DNA from 4 places in the Exiguobacterium sp. UBA3491 genome. Region 2 is predicted to be linked to each of the others. Evidence: riboswitches for the same ligand, from Rfam matches in the RefSeq annotation. Region 2 holds a riboswitch; each other region holds the start of a gene.
What was found. Region 2 has a riboswitch for thiamine pyrophosphate ahead of thiD (bifunctional hydroxymethylpyrimidine kinase/phosphomethylpyrimidine kinase). Riboswitches for the same ligand answer to the same signal wherever they lie in the genome.
Positions count from the first base shown of each region.

Region 1: another riboswitch for thiamine pyrophosphate. It lies ahead of B4F99_RS04595 (thiamine phosphate synthase); the one in region 2 lies ahead of thiD (bifunctional hydroxymethylpyrimidine kinase/phosphomethylpyrimidine kinase).
Region 3: another riboswitch for thiamine pyrophosphate. It lies ahead of tenA (thiaminase II); the one in region 2 lies ahead of thiD (bifunctional hydroxymethylpyrimidine kinase/phosphomethylpyrimidine kinase).
Region 4: another riboswitch for thiamine pyrophosphate. It lies ahead of thiT (energy-coupled thiamine transporter ThiT); the one in region 2 lies ahead of thiD (bifunctional hydroxymethylpyrimidine kinase/phosphomethylpyrimidine kinase).

Region 1 is NZ_DFQK01000012.1:296,540-301,804, reverse strand. It holds gene B4F99_RS04610 (thiazole synthase) at 1-494, opposite strand, end outside; gene thiS (sulfur carrier protein ThiS) at 497-697, opposite strand; gene B4F99_RS04600 (FAD-dependent oxidoreductase) at 694-1,638, opposite strand; gene B4F99_RS04595 (thiamine phosphate synthase) at 1,635-2,225, opposite strand; TPP riboswitch at 2,311-2,413, opposite strand; gene nagZ (beta-N-acetylhexosaminidase) at 2,470-3,699, opposite strand; gene B4F99_RS04585 (OsmC family protein) at 3,696-4,121, opposite strand; gene B4F99_RS04580 (MFS transporter) at 4,312-5,265, shown strand, end outside.
Region 2 is NZ_DFQK01000030.1:117,793-123,057, reverse strand. It holds gene B4F99_RS11885 (murein hydrolase activator EnvC family protein) at 1-1,155, shown strand, start outside; gene B4F99_RS11880 (murein hydrolase activator EnvC family protein) at 1,357-2,634, shown strand; TPP riboswitch at 2,699-2,809, shown strand; gene thiD (bifunctional hydroxymethylpyrimidine kinase/phosphomethylpyrimidine kinase) at 2,925-3,728, shown strand; gene thiM (hydroxyethylthiazole kinase) at 3,709-4,476, shown strand; gene thiE (thiamine phosphate synthase) at 4,466-5,104, shown strand; gene B4F99_RS11860 (hypothetical protein) at 5,218-5,265, shown strand, end outside.
Region 3 is NZ_DFQK01000022.1:19,033-24,297, forward strand. It holds partial or broken gene B4F99_RS08730 (glycoside hydrolase family 3 N-terminal domain-containing protein) at 1-1,027, shown strand, start outside; gene B4F99_RS08735 (hypothetical protein) at 1,058-1,354, opposite strand; gene tenA (thiaminase II) at 1,406-2,101, opposite strand; TPP riboswitch at 2,174-2,280, opposite strand; gene B4F99_RS08745 (DUF1002 domain-containing protein) at 2,474-3,355, shown strand; gene abc-f (ribosomal protection-like ABC-F family protein) at 3,630-5,265, shown strand, end outside.
Region 4 is NZ_DFQK01000032.1:456,449-461,713, forward strand. It holds gene B4F99_RS14810 (Asp23/Gls24 family envelope stress response protein) at 1-19, opposite strand, end outside; gene rpmB (50S ribosomal protein L28) at 303-491, shown strand; gene B4F99_RS14820 (amino acid permease) at 632-2,035, shown strand; gene B4F99_RS14825 (thiamine diphosphokinase) at 2,091-2,693, opposite strand; gene thiT (energy-coupled thiamine transporter ThiT) at 2,695-3,255, opposite strand; TPP riboswitch at 3,315-3,424, opposite strand; gene rpe (ribulose-phosphate 3-epimerase) at 3,447-4,103, opposite strand; gene rsgA (ribosome small subunit-dependent GTPase A) at 4,106-5,011, opposite strand; gene pknB (Stk1 family PASTA domain-containing Ser/Thr kinase) at 5,037-5,265, opposite strand, start outside.

The DNA of each region.
Region 1 (5,265 bases), on a different contig from region 2:
GGATTGAGGATGCCTTGCCCAGACCCGATCGGTGAAGCAGCCGGCATGATGGCATGACAGCCGAGTTCCTCGAGTCGTCGTGCAAGGACGACGTCGTCCGATGTATACGGTAAGACGATGAACCCATCTTTGAGTAACTCTTCAGAAGCCCGTAACGTCTCGATTGGGTCAGGTAGTAATGTCTTATCGCACCCAATCACTTCAACCTTGACCATGTCGCACATACCGGATGCCCGCGCAAGCTTTGCTAGCCGGACAGCTTCTTCCGCTGTCTTCGCACCAGCCGTGTTCGGTAGTAAATCGTACTTCGTTAAATCAAGCGACTCCAAGAAATTCGATTGTTGTTTGTCGAAGAGATCGAGCCGCCGGACAGCGAACGTCAAGATTTGTGAAGCGGACGCATCGATGGCCTCCTGCTGTACCGTAGCATCCGTATATTTCCCCGTTCCAAGTAATAACCGTGATTCGAATGTCTTTTCTCCAATTTTCAACATCTTTATCCTCCTCCTACGAAATGAACGATTTCGAATGTGTCATTGTTCCGAACGACCGTTTGATCGTAAGCTCCGCGGTCGATGATCTGTCGGTTCTGTTCGACGATGACGAGTTTTTCCCCTAAGCCAAGTTGCGTGAGCATATCCTCAATCGTCTCAATCTGTTCAATGGTGTGGTCGTTGCCGTTAATCGTAATATTCATCGGACTTCCTCCTTTAGGATCAACCGTAATGTGTTTGCCAAAACTTCCGCTGTCGCCGGTGCGAGTAATATGCCATGCCGATGATGCCCCGTCGCTATAAAGATCCGCCGGGATGAATCGGCGACTCCGATATATGGCAAGCCGGACTCTGTTTGTGGTCGTACGCCTGACCAGACTTCTTCGATGACAGCATTACGGATCGGTGGATAGAGACGCTCTGCTGCTTGAAGCAGTGACGTGACTCCTGCGACACTAACACCGATCGTCTCGTCGTGCGGTAGTTCGGTCGCACCGATCAATATCCGTCCGTCCGCTTTCGGTACGAGGTAGACGGCGTCATCAAACAGGATCGAGCGTAACGGCTGACCTGCGAGACGGACTGCCAGACACTCCCCTTTGACCCCATATGTCGCAATCGAAATGCCAGCTGTATCGAGCAAGGCTTGGGACCCGCGTCCGGCAGCCACCGTCACCGTTCGTCCCGTCCACGTTCCCGTGTTCGACTCAACCCTAATGAAATCATTACTCTCCTCGATTCGCGTGACGTCCACCTGTTCTTCGATTGGTACCCCACGATTTCGTAAGACATGCATCAATGCAGTCGTTAGTCGTCGCGGATCGATTTGACCGACCGATGGAAATAAGTATTCTTGCCCATTTTGTTTCAATAAAAATGGTTGTTCCCGGTAGCCACAATCGATCCCGGTCTCGCGCGTGAGGCGTCGCGCAAGTAACGGATACAGACGGCGACTTCGCGCGGCAAGCGTATGCAATTCTTCTCTCAGCTCGATGTCCGTCGCAAGCATTCCGGCAGCCGCCCGACTCGTCCCTTGTCCGCATGTTCCGCGATCAAGGATAAGAACGGATTCGTTCTGACAAGCGAGACTGTAAGCAAGCGTCAAACCGATGACTCCACCACCGATGATGATGTGATCCGTCATACCCGTACCCCCTGATAACGCTGAATGGCAGCATGCGGGTCCGCTTGACCGAGAATACCGGATAAGACGGCGATTCCGCTTGCACCGGTCGCTGCGATTTCAGGAATGCGATCAGGAGTGATCCCGCCGATTGCGATGACTGGTTTCGTCGTGAAGGTGACAACTTGCTTCAAGGCGTCGATCCCTCGCGGTGGCACGTTTGGTTTCGACGCTGTCGGATAAATATGACCGTACAGCAGTCGGTCGGCTCCTTCCGCTTCCGCTGCAAGTGCTTCTGCCAGAGAGTGGACGGATTTCCCGATGATGAGATCCGGAAAGTGTCGCCGAACATCGCGGACACATAAGGATCGTCGCGTCAACTGCACACCGATACCAGCGACATGGGCGACGTCGACCCGGTCATGAATGGTTAATTGATCAGACGAATACCCTTTCGCAAGGAGCGCGTCAATCAGTTCTAGCAATTCTGCTGCCGACAAATTCGATTCTCGCAGATGAAGCTGATCCGTATATGGTTGAAGCGATTGAAAGGTTTCCACTCCATCGCGTGGATTGATGGATCCCGTCGAAATCAGATGTAAACGCATCATGTTCTTCCTTTCCATACGAAAAAGGACCACTCCCGATGTTGAAGGGAGTGGTCCGAAAATGCGTTGAAGCGCTAAGGATATCTAAGGTTTCGAGCCACTTCCCTCCGCTAGTACGAACTAGATCAGGTTCAAAGGGTCCGGATACTTCCGTCTCAGTCTGCTGCGAGACTCCCCTAGTGTCTTTTCGTGTTTAATTGGCTTGCCCCATTAGTCTAGCATGAGTCGCTTTGCTTCGCTAGTCCTAGTTGAGCGCTTCCACTTGCTGAACAAGCTCCGATTTCGTCGGTCGCTGTTGCTCTTGGCTGTCGGCATACGTCTGCTTTAGCTTCAGGATGCGCATTACTTTAGCATCGAGCATCGCAGGCGTCAGCGTTTTGTCTTTAACGGCTTGCATCACTTCGGTGTGGACCTTCGGATAGGCACCTGCTTCCGAAAACATCGCCATATCTGCTCCATTGACAAGTGCCTGGCGTGCCGCTTCCGCAAGACCATATCGTTTCGTGATCGCCCCCATGACAAGGTCATCCGTGATGATGACACCCTTGAATCCGAGTTGTTGACGCAAGAGGTCAGTCAAGATCGGCTTCGAGAGCGAAGATGGATTTTGATCGTCATATGCGGGATAGAGAATATGGGCGACCATCACCATCTCGGCGCCCTCTTGAATCGCTTCTTGGAACGGTAACAGTTCCGTTCGCTTCAGTTCTTCCTTTGATGCTGTCACTCTCGGCAAACCGACATGGGAATCGAGACTCGTATTGCCGTGACCGGGAAAATGTTTGACGACCGGAATCGTTCCCGTCTCTTGCATCCCATGCATCAGGGCCGTACCGAGAGTCGCGACGGTCTTCGGATCAGCACTTAACGCACGGTCGCCGATGATTGGATTGTTCGGATTGCTATTGACGTCAAGGACCGGTGCGAAGTCCATGTTGAATCCATAAAATCGTGACAGGTGACCGAGCGTACGTCCGACATCTTCCATTTTTGCAGCATCTGCACCTTGCGCCATCCGTTGACTCGTCGGGAGACGTAATCGTTGATCCGGTACCCGGCTGACCCGTCCGCCCTCTTCATCAACCCCGACGAAAACATACGGTTTTTGGTTCGTTTCTTGAATGGCACGCGTGAACGTCAAGAGTTGATCTTCTGACGTAATATTCCCACCAAGCAGTAAGACCCCACCGATCGCATGCGTCTGCAACAATTTCCGGTCAGCTGCTGAAAGTTCCGTTCCGGCAACTCCGATATAGAGCAATTGATCAATCTTTTCTGACGTCGACATCGCTTCAAGTTGCTGCTTTAATCGTGCTTGTTGCTGTTCTTCCTTTGTCGGCTCAGGCTTTGATTTCTTCGCCTCCGTCGGTTGCTTCGTTGCTGGTTGTGATGGTTTCGTTGGTTTCGTTGGTTCCGTCGTCTCCTGCGCACACCCTGCAAGCAACAGGCAACCGATCAGTGCTACTTTCTTCACAAAGGATCCTCGCTCCGGACACCATTGATGGAATAATAGACGGAAATCTCTGCGTTCAAGGATTGCGAGACCGAACAATATTTATCTTTTGATAACGAGATGGCGCGACGGACCTTATCTTCCGGGAGATCACCTTCAAGCCGGTAATGAATCGAGATCGACGTAAAGCGCCGCGGATGATCCTCTGCCCGTTCCCCTTCGATATCCATTTCGAAATGAGTAATCGTCAAGCGCATCTTCTCTAAAATCGAGACGATATCGATTCCAGTACAGCCGGCAACGGCATGTAGCAGCAGTTCAGTCGGTCGTGGTGCTTGATTTTCGCCACCGTTCTCCGGTGCTGCATCCATCGCAAGATGATGCCCTGATTCCGTCTGTCCACTAAACCCCATCTGTTTGTTCCATGTCACTGTCGCTTGCATCGTTTCCACTCCTTTGTCAGTAGTCTTCTACTGTAGTATACGCAAAAAATAGCAAGCCTGGAAATTCACACGCTATTTCGAATAATGGTTCTTTTCCCGAATTCTCGCTTTGCGATACCCGACGAAATCGTTTCATGCTATCCTGTTACTCATAGTTTCGCGCGCAAGCGCCAGAATTGAGGAATCATCCATGTCACCTACTACTCGTTTAAGTCGACGCGATTGGCTGTTGATCGCCACGTTGTCTCTCCTGACGTTCGTTCTCGGAACAAGCGAATTCGTCATCGTCGGGATCCTCGCTGAAATCTCCTCAGCCCTTGATATCACGATCGCAACAGCCGGTACGCTCGTCTCGGCATTTGCCATCTCCTTTGCAATTGGTACACCGATTGTCATGTCGCTGACCGGTCACCTGGAACGGCGTCGCCTGATCCTACGTCTGTTACTCGCTTGGGTCTTACTGAACCTTGCCAGTAGTTTTGCTTCAAGTTACGAAGTATTGCTCGCAACCCGCATCCTGACTGCCATCCTGACCGGTGTCTTGATCTCGCTCGCAATGGTCGTCGCAAGCGATGGCGTACCTGTCGCGAAGCGCGGTGTCGCCGTTTCGTTCATTTTTGGTGGTTTTACACTCGCGAACGTCCTCGGTGTTCCGATCGGTACGTTCATCGGTCAACACGCTGGCTTCGCAGCCACGTTTTGGCTGACGACAGTCATGGGAATGATTGCGTTCCTCGCTGTGTGGAAGATCGTTCCCGTCCAGCAATCGACGGGCTCCGGTTCAATCAAGGAGCAGCTTGGATTGCTCGCTAATCCACGGATCCTGATTGCCTTCTTCATTCCGTCGTTCGGCTTCGGAGCAACTTACGTCGTCTACACGTACCTCGTGCCGATCCTGCAAACGGAACTCGGCATCGCGAAGACATGGATTAGTCCGATCCTGCTCGCTTATGGTGTCGTCTCGATCTTCAGTAACATCCTTGCCGGCAAGATTGCAAGCAAAAATCCGATGGGTCGCTTACGGTTCGTCTTCGTCGTGCAAGCAATCGTCCTTGCTGCATTATACTTCACGACAGTATCCCTTCCGCTTGGTCTGTTCAACATCGCCTTGATGTCGTTGATGTCGATTTTACTAACGACTTCG
Region 2 (5,265 bases):
GGAAAAGAAATCGAAAAGTATAAAGCGAAATTAAAACGCCAAGAAAAACTACTTGGGGATCGTCTTCGTGTCATGCAAGAAAATGACGGGAACTCGATTAAATGGGAAGAAGTCATTTTTGGGGCAAAAAACGTCGGTGACCTCGTTAGCCGTGTCATGGCCGGAAAATCGATTTCAAAGCAAGATGATAAAATGATCACGGATTATCAAAATACGCAAAAGCAATTAGCGGATGCACAACAAGAAGTGAAAGACAAGAAAGCACAATTGGTTGTTGAAAAGCAAGAATTGAAACGCCAACAAGCAGAACTTGAATCGCAATTAAAAGAGCGAAACAAACGCTTAAAAGAATTACGTAAGAAAAAAGAGAAATTTGAAACACAATTGATGGATGCAAAAGAAGTCCAGCAAATTCTGATTGCTCAAGAAAAAGCGATTGCAGCTGAAAAGGCAGCACGTGAACGTGAAGCACGGATCGAAAAAGAGCGTCAAGCTCAAGCAGCACGTGAAGCAAAAGCGCGAGCAGAAGCTGAAGCAGCTCAAGCAGCGGCTCAAAAAGAAGCTGAGCAACAAGCAGCTAAAGAAGCAGCGGCTCAGCAGGCAGCACAAGAGAAAGCGTCGCAAGCCGCGAAACCTTCTGGTTCGACGAAACAATCGACTCCAAAAGCATCTACACCTGCGCCAGCACCAGCTGCGCCAACACCGTCAGCACCTGCGACACCTAAACCGTCACCATCATCCGGTGGTCTGTTCATCCATCCAACGGTTGGGGCTGTCACGCAAGGCTATGGCTCAGCAGGTGGAGAAAACGGTTATACGTTCCATAACGGGATCGACTTTGGTGGTCCGGTTGGAACTCCAATCGTTGCAGCTGCAACAGGAACAGTCATTACAGCATCAGGTGGTGGTCCTTACGGAAACCACATCATGATTGCCCACCAATTAAACGGTAAAACGTACACAACATTGTATGCTCATATGAGCGCACTCAATGCTCACGCAGGTCAACGCGTCAGTCAAGGTGAACAAATCGGTTTACGTGGAAGCACTGGGAATTCAACTGGTCCACACTTACACTTTGAAATCCACGTCGGTGGATACAGCTATAGTGCAACTGGTCCAGCTAGCTCAGTGAACCCAATGACGATGTTTTAAACAGTAAAGAATCGTTGCTTATGCAGCGGTTCTTTTTTTGCGATTTTCAAAAAATAAATGATTATATTACAAAAAACGTTTTCATTTGAAATGTAAATGAAATTTTTTTGAAACGATTAGGGTGCTATAATCTATTTCAGATGTGAGAGAAACTTGAATACTATAATAAAATATGAAAAACATAAGTGAGGAAAACGATATATGCTAAAAAAACTAATTTCTACCATTGTTTTAGGAGCATTACTTATAACAGGAACACAACCAATTGCGGCAGCAACGATCAAAGAAAAAAAGGCTGAAAATGCCGCAGAACAACGTAAATTAGAAAAAGCAATTAAAAAACAAGAGTCGAAAATTTCGAAAGAACAACGTCAAATCAATCGAATCGATGCAGCGATCAACGAAAAGATTTTTCAGATTTCCGAAAAAAATAAACAAATCGAGAAATTGAATTTGCGAATCGATGAATTAAAAGCAGACATCGTTCGCTACGAAGAGATGTTGAAAAAACAAGAAGAACTACTCGGTGATCGTCTACGTGTCTTCCAAGAAAACGATGGAAACTCAATCAAATGGGAAGAAGTCATTTTTGGATCGAAGGATTTAGGTGATTTATTTAGTCGTGTCATGGCAGGGAAAAAAATCGCGGAGCAAGATGATAAAATGATTTCGGATTACATCGCAACCCAACAAAAGCTAGCGGAAGCAAAACAAGCGCTCGTTGAAAAAAAGGCGAAGCAGGTTGAAGAGAAGAAAACATTAATCGAACAAAAAAAAGCGTTGAAAGTTCAAATGAAAGAACGCAGTGCTACGCTTAAAAAATTAAGAAAAAGTAAGACGAAGTTTACGACAGAACTTCTAGACGCGAAAGAACTACAAGCGACACTTGAAGCTCAAGAACGTGCGATTGCGGCAGCGAAGGCAGCAGCTAAAGTGGCGGCTGAAAGAGCAGCAGCCGAGAAAGCAGCAGCTGAAAAAGCCGCTAAAGCGAATGCTCAAGCAGCAAAACAAGCAGGTAAGAGTTCAGAATCACCTACTTCAGTTGCTTCACCCGTTGTTTCGAGCGGTGGGAAATTCGTTCGTCCATCTTCTGGTGGCGTATCACAAGGGTTTGGACCAGCAAGCGGTGCGAACGGCTATACGTTCCATAATGGTGTCGATTTCAGTGGTTCGGTCGGCTCACCAATCGTCGCAGCAGCAGCTGGAACGGTCATTACAGCTTCAGGTGGTGGGCCTTATGGAAATCACGTCATGATTTCTCACTTCCTTGACGGGAAAGTCTATACGACAGTCTACGCTCATATGAGTTCGTTATCTGTTCATGCAGGACAAACAGTTTCTCAAGGTCAGCAAGTTGGAACACTTGGTAGTACTGGGAATTCAACAGGACCACACTTGCATTTCGAACTACATGTCGGAGGCTATCAGTACAGTGCCTCTTCTCCTCTGAATGCAGTTAATCCATTAGCATATCTATAATTCAAAACGAGCTTCGGCTCGTTTTTTTCTTGCCGCTATGCTACAGTTAAGGCGAAATGAATACTTGAGCAACTAGGGGAGCTGGAGGAATCCGGCTGAGAGGAAAACCAATCTGTTTTCGACCCTATTACCTGAACTGGATAATACCAGCGTAGGAAAGTTGAGCCGAACGGATACCGAAATGGTTGGATAACGATTTCGTATAGCGTCGACTGCTTTTTTACAGCGGTCGACGCTTTTTTTGTCGGTAACAACTCCCTTACATTGCTCGATGGAAAGGTGAGAAAAATATGAAACATGTATTGACGATTGCGGGATCTGACTCCGGTGGTGGAGCTGGAATTCAGGCAGATTTAAAGACATTTTCAGCATTGGGCGTTTATGGGATGAGTGTTTTGACAGCGGTAACGGCTCAAAATACACTGGGCGTTCAAGCAGTAGAAGAGTTATCATCGGAAATCGTTGATGCCCAATTAGCTTCAATCTTTTCAGATATTCGTGTGGATGCTATCAAAATCGGTATGGTCTCGAATGCACAAACGATTCACGTCATTGCAACACATCTTCGCAAACAGACAGTTCCAATCATACTAGACCCTGTCATGGTCGCAAAAGGCGGGCATGCCCTATTGCGGACGGAGGCAGAGGAAGCACTAATCGCGGAGTTACTGCCACTTGCGACACTCGTCACACCAAATTTACCGGAAGCAGAGCGCTTAACAGGGCAATCAGTTACTAATCTAGAGGAGATGCGACTGGCGATGCATCAGTTGGCTATGAAGACTGGAGCTGTCTTGCTAAAAGGTGGACATCTACCGGGAGCTGCCACGGATTTATTATGGGACGGGCAAGAAGAATACCGTTTCACATCAGATCGGTTAGATAATCAACATACTCACGGAACAGGCTGTACCTTATCTGCAGCGATTGCGGCACGGATGGCACTTGGAGAAGCTTTACCGGACAGTGTACGTCAGGCCAAGAAGTATGTTACAGAGGCGATTCGTCATGGATTTGCTCTCGGACAAGGGATTGGACCGACACATCATTTTCATTCACTTTGGAGGGATTCACATGTTTACGACCATTCTTAAACACAAACCACTCATTCATCATTTGACGAACACAGTCACGATCAATGATTGCGCCAATGTCACACTTGCCGTTGGCGCATCTCCAGTCATGGCGGAGGATATTCGCGAAGTGGAAGAGATGGTTCGACTCGCGCAAGCTCTTGTCTTGAACATTGGAACAATTGATGCAGACATGCAAGCAGCTCAACGACTCGCCGCAAGCGAAGCGAGACGCTTGAACGTTCCGATCATCCTTGATCCAGTTGGAGCGGGAGCCACATCATTGCGTACGTCCTTTTCAAAAGAATTGAGTAGACTCGGATGTACGGTCGTTAAAGGAAATGCTTCAGAAATCAAGACATTGCTTGGGGAGAATGGACGAACAAAAGGAGTCGATGCTGCTAGTGATGAGATCATGGATCGAGAAATCATTCGTGCATTCGCTCGTAAACAAAAGTCCGTCATTGTCGTCACAGGTCCAATCGACTACATCACGGATGGCATGCGCGAAGTGGAACTACAAGTAGGTACGCCGCGTCTCGGAGACGTCACAGGTACGGGGTGTATGACAGCTTCTTTGATTGCGAGTTTTCTTGGTGCAGGATATTCTGCGTTTGAGGCAGCAGTCCACGGAACATTTATCATGGGAAAAGCAGGAGAACAGGCAGCATCAGAAAAAGGTCTAGGTAATTTCAAACGAGAGTTGTTCAATGCAATCAGTCTGATGACGGAGCAAGATTTGATGGAGGTGGTAGAACATGTCAATTGATTATTCCATTTATGCGGTGACAGATCGTCGATATCATCCGGGAGTTGCAATCGAAACGGTCGTTGAAGAAGCGATTTTAGGTGGTGCAACGATTATACAATTACGGGAAAAAACAGCGCAGGGAAAGGAATTCTTCGAACAGGCAGTCCGGTTAAAGAGACTGACGGATCGTCATGATGTTCCTTTGATTATCAATGACCGAATTGATATTGCGTTACTTGTCGGAGCTGGTTTGCATATCGGACAAGAAGATATTCCTCTAACCGCAGCGCGACGTCTCTTACCGAACACTGTGATCGGCGTATCGGTAGCAACCGTCGCGCAAGCGATTGAAGCAGAACGAGATGGAGCATCTTATTTAGGTGTAGGTTCTCTATTTGCGACGTCATCGAAAGCAGACGCCGACTCGATGCCACACACGATGCTTCAAGCGATTCGCGAAGCCGTGCGCTTACCTTTAATTGGCATTGGCGGAATTACGGCAACGAATGTCGCTTCTCTTCCTATCCCATTAGAAGGATATGCGGTCATCTCGGAAATTTTTGCTAAAGAAGATCGACGGCGTGCTGCACAACATATGACAGATGCTGTACGGGAATGGCATCAATCTCTTCAGAACAGGGTATAATCCGTTCAGAGGTGATTGTATTGAAATGGCAGACGATCCGTTTTCGGGGCTATTGGATCCGGTATCGATTGGAACCACAAATCATTCGCGTGGATAATCGGGGGATCTACCATTTGGGGAAAATTTTATTTCCGCGTCCTAATCGTGTATCTTATGAAATG
Region 3 (5,265 bases), on a different contig from region 2:
CATCACGGGCGTACTGCGCGAAAAACTCGGCTACGATGGCATCGTCATCACGGATGCATTGAATATGCAGGCGATCGCCGACAATTTTACGGAATCAGAAGCCGTTCTGAAAACATTTGACGCCGGTGTCGACATCGCGCTCATGCCGACGATTCTTCGTTCCGAGCAGGATGTCATAAAACTCGACCAGATTTTTAAGGACGTGATTGCGGCAGTCAAAGACGGACGTCTGTCAGAGGAACGGATTGATCAATCGGTCGAGCGGATCCTGACGCTGAAGGCAGAACGCGGAATATGGAATGGCACGACGGATACGACATCCTTAGCTGATAAACTCGCGCAAGCGAACCAAATCGTCGGTAGTCCCGAACATAAAGCAAAAGAACGCGCGATGACGGAAGCCGCGGTCACACTCCTGAAAAATGATCAGCGGACGTTACCCTTCAAGCCGAAAAAGAATGCAAACGTTCTTGTGATCGCCCCTGCGACGGATCAAACGGACAGCATGAAAAAGACGATTGCTTCCCTGCCTAAGAACCGGAACTGGCACGTAACGACAGCGAATTACTCGGCTACTACGCTACCGCTCGACCAAAACCCGACACTACGGGCACAACTCGATGCAGCAGATTACATCATCGTTGGTTCAAACGTCAATACGAGTGCCAAACTACTGCCTACTGCACCAGAGCAAGCGATTCCAGCTTCAATCTTCCGGTATGCGAAACAAACAAATACACCATCCGTCTTGCTCAGTCTCCGTAATCCATACGATGTCGCCGTTCAACCGGACGCACCGGCACACGTCCTCGTCTATGGTTTTAAAGAGGATCCGAACGGACCGGACTCTGAAGCAGGCAATCTGAAATCAGCGGGACCGAACCTCCCTGCTGGTATTCGAGCAATTTTCGGAACGTTCAAACCGCAAGGCACCTTACCAGTTGATGTGCCGGTCTTTCAGAACGGTGTCTTTACCGATCAACTGCATCTCGAATTCGGTGATGGCTTTAAAAACTGGAAAAAATGAGAACATGATACACAAAAGACCGAGCCCCCTTTAAAGGATGCCTCGGTCTTTTAATGATTGATACGGATATTCCGCTTCTTCTTTCGCACGATGGTAGACGCGGTATAACCAATAGGTCAGTAATGCATAGACGACAATGACAAGAACAGCAGAAATGTAGCTCCCCATGCTATATGCTACCTTGAAGTTTCGAGTCGTAGCGGATATACCGGACAACACGATTAAAGTTGGAATGATATATCCAATAAATCTTACTTTGACTTTACCCAGCATTCGTTGCACGGCATACGCGGCGCTGATTGCGAGTACGATCACGATGATCTCCATTTCTACCCCTACTTCCGCTAAATGTTATACCTAATTCTACCATCTATCCGTTTAAGAAGATACCGTCCATGCTGGAATCGTCTCGTAAATCGACGTAAACGTTTCTTCCGTCCATCCCATATGCCAAAACAGCAACTCATAATAACAGCTCGTCACGAAATGCCGTTTCATCCGCTCTCGTTCAGCCGAGCTTGCTTGTTCCGCCAACGCATCAAGCCGTGCAATCTGTTCAAAGACGACCTTTTCGAACCATTCCGAACTATATGTGTCGATCCATTGCTGATAGATTTTTTCATCCGGTGTACACGTCAATAATTGTTGTCCAACTTCATAATACAACCAGTAACATGGCAAGATGGCAGCAATCGTCTCACCAAGCGTCCCTTCACTCGCATGATGCATGTGGGAGACGTAAGCATATGCTGTCGGTGCCGGTTCAAATGCTTCAAGATCTGCTTCTGTGATACCGAGCGGCTCAAAAAATGATTGATGTAAGCTCAACTCTGCCTCGTAAGTCGAAGTAGCATGCTCGGCAAGTGTCGCGATCGTCGCGAAGTCGTCTGCTTTTGACGCTGCCTTCGCTTGAATCTTCGCAAAGTGTTTTAAATAATAGGCATCCTGCATGACGTAATGCCGAAATTTCGAGAGCGGTAACGTCCCCTCCCCGATTCCTTGAACGAATGGGTGGGTAAAACTACTGTCCCAATACGCTTGTGCCGCTTGCTTGATTTCTTGTGTGAATGTCATGATCTCATCCTCCTCTTTTTTATGAAACGAAAAAACACCACCCCGAAACACACGGGCATGGCGCAAGAAGAACAAGACTTGACGCCACTTCCCTCCGTAAGTACGAACTTAATCAGGTTCAAAGGGTCCGAACGTCTTCGTTCGTCTCAGTCGGTCAACCGACTCCCCTAGTGGTCATTATTCGATTCAAATCCACTATAGCATGCTGAAAATGGAAGTCAAGTTGTCCTCTTTTCGCTATACTATGGAGTGTCAGAAGGCGGATATCGTCTCCATCTACAGACCGATTCCGAACTCCTTTCGTTCTCGTACACTAATTTTAGTACCTGATACTATAGTTCATTCTGTTACTTACAATTGGAGGAATTCATTATGCATACACCAACAAAAATCATGGCGTCAGCCGTTATCGCTTCTGCTTTATTACTTCCGACAGCCGCATCCGCTGAGCAAGTCGTTGATAAAACAATCGTCACTCTCGGGGAGTCGCTCGGCGCAAAGGATAAGGCTTGGGTGCTTTCCCGTCTCAATGCACCGGAAGGCATCACGCCGATCATCGCCACTTCTGCTGACGAAGAAAAATATCTCGGGAAAAACATTCCCCAGTCGCAAAAAGGTGGCAACATGTATTCATCCGCTAAAATCGAATTGACGGAAAAAGGTGACGGACTTTCCGTTGCGACGGAAAACATTACGTGGGTGACGAAGGATATGTACTTGAACGCTCTCGTCACGGCAGGTGTCAAAGATGCCGACATCACGATCACTTCTCCTTATAAAGTGACTGGAACATCAGCACTGACAGGAATCATGAAAGCCTATGATCAAACTTCGGCTGAGACCGGAATCAAGCTGAGTGACGAACGGAAAGATTTAGCACAGCAAGAATTATCGGTCACTTCAGACGTCGGGAAGACAGTCGGGACAGATAAAGTCGCTGATTTGATGAATGAGATCAAGGCCGAAATCGCGAATCAAAAACCGGAAACAAAAGTCGAGATCGAAAACCTGATCGTCCAAGTCATTCAAAACAACAACATCCAACTGTCTGATGCACAGATGGATCGGTTGACGAATCTATTCAATCAAATGGAGCAAGCGAACATCAACTGGGGGCAAATCGAGAGTGGACTAAAAAATGCTGGTCAAGACATCCATGCGTTTGCAACGTCCGAGGAGACAAAAGGATTCTTCGCTAAATTATTTGATGGTCTGAGTGACTTCTTCAGCTCGATTGCTGGTGTGTTCAAATAATTCAGACTTCCGCAATTAACAAGATAATGGTAAACTGATTGTATCTGAAACGAAAGGTGGTGTGAAATGATGGACTTTGCTGCGTGCAAACATTGGTTAATGGAACAATTGTATCTGTTGCGCGCGATTTTTCATGGAATGGCGTTCTAAGGCACCCGTCTGCCCTTTTTAGAACTTCATGATTGAAAAATACAGCAAAGCGCATCTTTCACACACTAGGGAGAGTGCTATTTGCGCTCTCCTTTTTTAATGCGCGCGAAAGGATCAACTCATTATGATGATTTGCGACATTCAACATCTGACAAAACAATTCGGAGGCGAAACGATCTTAACGGACGTTTCCCTCTTCTTAAACGAACACGATCGTGTCGGTCTGATTGGACGAAACGGGAGTGGTAAAACGACATTACTCCGCTTACTTGCTCGCCTTGACCAACCGGACGGTGGCGTCATCTATCAAAAGAACGGTTTGACGATTGGCTACTTGGAACAACTTCCCACTTATGCCGAAACGATGACCGGACTCGACGTCCTTTGGACGGCGTTTGAAGAGATCCTCGCAATCCGTTCTCGGATGCAACAGTTGGAGCTTTTGATGGCGACAGCGCCAGATGATCTGGATGCACTACTCGTTCGATATGCGGAAGCGACAAATGCATTCGAACAAAAAGATGGCTATCTACTCGACTCGAAGATCGAGCGCATGGTGAACGGATTACATTTACGTCCGTTACTCACTCGCCCTTTCCATCAGTTGAGCGGCGGTGAGCAAACTAAGATTTGCCTCGGTCGCATGTTGCTGATGGAACCACACCTCCTAATCCTTGATGAGCCGACGAACCATCTTGATTTAGCTGCCGTTGAATGGTTAGAACAATTCTTACGGGACTACACTGGAACTATCCTGCTCGTCTCTCACGACCGGGTCTTCTTAGACGCCGTCGTCACCTCGATCGTCGAGCTTGAAGATGGTGAACTGACCTCCTATCTAGGGAACTACAGTGCGTTCGTCGTCGAACGAGAACGTCGCTTGATGGAACAGTTCCACGCCTATCAGGAACAACAGAAAAAAATCAAGAAGATGAAGGAAGCGATTCGTCGACTACGGCAGTGGGCAAACGAAGCATCTCCACCGAGTGAGAAATTATTCCGTAAAGCAAAATCGATGGAGCGGGCACTCGAGCGAATCGAACGGATCAAACGACCGCAACTCGAAGCCAAAACCGCTGATGTCTCTTTTTCTTCTACCGATCATACGAGTCAAGTCGTCTTTCGCGCTGAAGAGCTCTCTTTCGCTTACGATTCCCGTCGCATTTTCGATGTTGTCTCGTTCGAAATCATGGCTCAAGATCGGGTCGCGATCGTCGGAACGAATGGGAGCGGGAAATCGACGTTGCTCGCACTGTTGCTTGATGAATTGTCACCAGACGCAGGCACGCTCACGCGTGGACCATCGAACCGGATCGGTTACTTGTCCCAGCATGCCCATTTCGAGGAGGATGCTCGCTTAATCGACTGGTTTAGAGACCGCATTGCCGTTCCAGAAGCGGAAGCCCGCCATATTCTTGCCCGGTTCCTGTTTTTTGGACCGACTGTCTTTCGGTCTATTTTGTCACTAAGCGGAGGAGAACGTGTTCGATTGCAGCTTGCCGTACTCGTTCATTCGTCGATCAACGTTTTGATTCTCGATGAGCCGACGAACCATCTCGATATTGAATCAAGAGAGACACTCGAAGAAGCACTCGAGAATTTTTCTGGTACATTGATTGCCGTCTCACACGACCGCTATTTCTTGAATCGGCTTTTTCCGCAGATCCTGTGGCTCGAAAATGGTCTGACGCGTTATCATGGTACGTATACGTATGCTCAACAGAAGCGTACTGAGTTCGCTACGTCTTCCTCACTCCACG
Region 4 (5,265 bases), on a different contig from region 2:
TTTTCATCTCGATCGCCACCTGAGTAGCCCCCTTTGAATATTGTATTCTTCTCATAATTCTACTATAAGGACCTACTATTGAAAAGTCGCCGTACTGACTATACAATGAATAAGTGAAAAATAGTAGCGGTCAAACGAACTTTTACCATCATCCTCATCCATTATTTTAAATTTCGAGGTTGTCTGTCAAGTTTTTTTCTTGTCAGCTACTTTTTTTATGTTGCAACCGCCCTGACACCATGCTAAGATAGCAAAGTGTCTATTAGGACGAACGCAAAACAACATAAAAGGAGGCGGAACGCATGGCACGTAAATGCTACGTTACTGGGAAATCGCCAAAGTCGGGTAACAACCGTTCACACGCATTGAACAAAACAAAACGTACTTGGGGAGTCAACGTACAAAAAGTACGTATCCTCGTCGACGGTAAGCCAAAAAAGGTTTGGGTTTCAGCTCGAGCTCTTAAATCAGGTAAAGTCGAACGCGTATAAGGCGCAACCACCGGATGGGAATCTTCCCTTCCGGTTTTTTTATGCCCTCATTTATTTTTCTCATAAACTAATTGTCGCTTTTATTGAAAACGCTTACAATAGGAACGTACTTTATTTTGTCTGAATTGGGGGAAGTCATCATGCAACTCAAACGAGAGATGACGAGTCGACACCTGTTCATGATTTCACTCGGTGGAATTATCGGAACAGGCTTATTTTTAGGGTCAGGATTAACGATTTCACAAGCAGGACCTCTCGGGGCGGTCCTCAGTTACATCGTGGGTGGGACCATCATGTATCTGACGATGTTATGTCTTGGAGAATTAGCGGTCTATCTGCCGGTCTCGGGGTCATTTCAGACCTATACGACCCGCTTTATCGGACCAGGGGTCGGCTTTGCCGTCGGTTGGATTTACTGGCTCGGCTGGGCTGTGACGGTCGCACTTGAAATCACAGCTGCCGGTAGTTTGATGGACCGTTGGTTTCCGAATGTGCCGGTCGTTGTCTGGTGTACCGTCTTTACGGTCTTGTTATTCGGTTTAAACGCCGTCTCCGCCAAAGCGTTCGGGGAAGCGGAATTCTGGTTCTCAAGTTTAAAGGTACTCGCCATTCTTTTCTTCATCATTCTTGGTGGCGCAGCTTGGTTTGGCTGGTTACCGATGGAAGCAGATCGTCCATCCTCATTGTTTGCAAACTTCACGGCAAGCGGTTGGTTTCCGAACGGAATTCTCGGTGTCTTGACGACGATGATTGCTGTCAACTTTGCTTTTCAGGGGACCGAATTGATCGGTGTCGCGGCTGGGGAGTCCGATACGCCTGAAAAATCGATTCCAAAAGCTATCCGGAATACAGTTTGGCGCACGTTCATTTTCTTTGTCTTATCGATCACGATCGTCGGTGCATTGATTCCGTATGAGACGGCTGGCGGAGTCAGTAGTCCATTCATCATGGTCTTTGATGCGATCGGCATCCCGTATGCCGCTGACTTGATGAACATCGTCGTCTTGACAGCACTATTATCCGTCGGGAACTCGGGATTGTATGCCGCGACCCGAATGTTATGGGCAATGGCACAAGAAGGGATGATTTCAAAGAAATTATCTTATGTTAATGCCCGTGGTGTGCCGATGCGCGCTTTACTCTTTACGATGATGTTTGCGATGTTATCGCTTCTGACAGCTTTTTTCGCAGAGGATACCGTCTTTATCTGGCTCTTGTCTTTAGCTGGACTCGGTGCTCAAGTCGGTTGGATTTCAATTTCCGCTTCGCAACTTGCGTTCCGCCGTCAGTTCATCCGAAACGGACATGATCTATCCGAACTAAAGTTCAAGACGCCATTCTATCCAGTATTACCGTTGATATCGTTGACACTTAATGTCGTTGTCCTTTTCAGTCTTGCGTTTCAAGCGGATCAACGAATTGCTTTATACATCGGTGTTCCATTTTTCCTCGTCATGTGGGGAAGCTATCATCTGTTCGTTAAAGGAAAACACCTATCGGCTCAAAGTGACATTCGAGTCGCCCCTTCCCAACTCGAAGAATAATGCCATATGAAAAGAGGCCGCGGTATCATCCACGGCCTTTTTTCATATGCTTGTTCTATTCCTTAAGTGTTCGCATCATCAATAGTTCTCCTTGATGGAGCTCTACTGTCGCTTCTGACGTACTCCATTCATTACTGACGGTCAAGGAACCTCCGACCGGAACAGGATGCATATCAAGTGGATATTTGACTCCAGCTAAACTCAAGATTGACGGCACAAGTGGAATGAAAGAAAGATAATGATAGCTTTCGGCTTCGACTGCATACGATCCTACTGCCAAATATCGCACCTCTTCCCGTTTCGTGACGAGTCGCGCTTCAGGGTATTGCTTCAATAAATACACATTTTGAACGGTCATGTCGAGTCGTCCACCTGTTGCTCCGACGATGATAGTATCATCAAACCGTTTCATCTCTGATACTGTACGAAGGGCGAGTTCGAGATCCGTCTCATCTTTCTCAGCCGGATGAACGATTGCTCCTTCAGGTACGTAACCAAGCGAATCAAAATCACCGATCGTCATGTCGCATGTCAGCCCAAACAATTCAATAGTCTGAACACCACCATCGACACCAATGATGAAATCACTAGACTGACAAAGCATCCGCAAATCAGGCACTTCTTCTTGAGGACCGGCGCACACGAGAATCGCCCGCATCTCAGATGCCTCGTGCTGAATAACGTAGTAAACGTGGCGCAGTTGTAAAGAGGAGACCCGCGACGACACCGCATAAAACATAAGATGGTACCATGTATGTCGCGTTATAAACTAATGAATATGGCACGACTGGACCTTCTGCATATTTCGCGAAGAACACGATTCCGCTGATGACATGACAGATATAACGGAGTCCTGCGCCTAATAGTGTTGCAAGGAGAACGAACGCCATCAAACGTTTCTTTTGTCCGTTACGTGCAGTTTGTCTAACCTGACGGGCGAACAGACCGCTCAGTCCGACGACACCGTATGCAATCGTGTAATCGAGTAATGGTTGGACGATCGTCAAGACTTGTGGGGCGAACATCAGTTGGATCGTACCAACAAGCGCTCCTGTGACGACACCTCCGATGACACCGTGGCGAAATGCCATGACAAAGATCGGTAACATCGCTAAGCTGATTGAACCGCCTTGTGGCATTTTAAATGGAATCAGTAAATCAAAGACGACCCCGAGACTTGCGAAGATGGCAATTTCCATCATCATTTGTAACCGTTTCATGCTATTTCCTCCTTCATTGTACGAGAGGACGCAAAAAGGCAATACGACGAACGCCGTACTGCCTGCGTGCGCCACATCCCTACGTCCGTTTGAACGGAACAGGTTCGAAGGGTTAAAGTCTAAAAGACTCCTCTCAGCCGCTTTTCAAGCGACACCCCTTGCGGTCATCATATTTCGTTTTCTCGTTCTTATTATACGGCAGCCCCTTGACGAATGCTAGTGATCGCTTCCGCATAATCTGGTGCATTGTAGATTGCTGATCCCGCGACAAGAACGTTCGCGCCGTTTTCGATGCAAAGTTTTGCTGTTTCCGGGTTGACGCCACCATCAATCTCGATTTCAAATGTCAGATCACGATCTGCTTTCATTTGTGCAAGTGATGCGAGTTTTGGCATGACATTCTCGATGAAGGCTTGTCCACCAAAGCCCGGATTGACCGTCATCAATAAGACCATATCGACATCCTCAAGGACGTGTTCAATCGTCGATAATGGCGTGTGAGGATTCAAGACGACCCCTGCTTTTGCACCGGATAGCTTGATTTGTTGTAAAACACGGTGGACGTGGTTCGTCGCTTCGACGTGGAACGTCACGATATCTGCCCCTGCCTTAACGAAATCTTCAACGAAACGTTCTGGCTGGTCAATCATTAAATGGACATCAAGGACCATATCCGTCTTTTGACGTAAACTGCTGAGCACAGGCAGTCCAAACGAGATATTCGGTACGAACTGACCATCCATGACATCGAAATGGATATAGTCCGCGCCTGCTGCCTCGACTGCTTTGACATCACGCTCAAGATTCGCAAAATCTGCTGATAAGATAGATGGTGCAATTTTAATCATCTTCAATACCTCCGGGCTCGATTCTTGATTTCGTCTATAAACATACCATAGTTCTCATAACGAGAGGACATGATTTCTTGTGCTTCGACGGCTTCCTTGACAGCACATCCGGGTTCATTCAAGTGCAAACATCCTCGATACTTACATTCGTCCTGTACAGCCACGAATTCAGGAAAACTCCACCGTACATCCTCGATTTCCATATCATACGGAAAATCAAGGTTCGAGAAACCTGGTGTATCAGCAATCAAGCCTTCGGCAAGTGGCATCAACGTGACGTGTCGTGTCGTATGCCGCCCACGTCCGAGTGATTTCGAAATCGCACTCGTCTCTAAGTCGAGTGTTGGTTCAAGTGCGTTCAAGAGCGAACTTTTCCCAACACCGGATTGTCCGGCAAGAACACTCGTTTTCCCGGCCAGTAACGGACGGACTTGCTCAACACCCGACAACGTCTCACTGGATGTCTCGATGACCGTATATCCAATCTTCCGGTAAGCGGCAATTGCCTCTCTAACTGCAGGACCTTTGACATCATCAAGCAAGTCCATCTTCGTTAACAGGATGACGGGTTGGATTTCCTTCGCTTCGATCAAGACGAGGAAACGATCGAGCAAGTGCGCTGAAAAATCAGGTTCTGCAGCCGAGACGACAAGCAACGCTTGATCGATATTCGCGACAGGCGGGCGTACTAAAAAGTTGTCCCGCTCCTTCACTTCGAGAATATACCCGGTCTCACTTTCGATATGAAGAACGACTTCGTCTCCAACGACTGGACTGATGCCGCGTTTTCGGAAATTCCCTCTTGCCCGTGAACGGACCTCTCCTTCTGGTGTCATGACATCATAAAAGCCACCCTGCAGGCGTATGATCGTTCCTTCTCGATTCTCTTCGATGCGTTGTTCCGTCATCCTATGCACTCCTTTTTCATCACATTTACTGTGCGTCTTTTGCTTGATTGTACGTGATGGTTTTTGAACGATACACCGTATCGTCTTTATAAATCGTAATCTTGCCTTCTTCTCCCGGATCAATCGTCACCGGCACGTCGAATGTCTCATCTTGGTCAATTGATTCCTCGATGACGGTCCGCTTCCCTTTCGCATCTTCCGTCTCAATCCGGATGACTTGTTTCGGTGGTTCCTCGTCCTCGTTCTCGCTGACC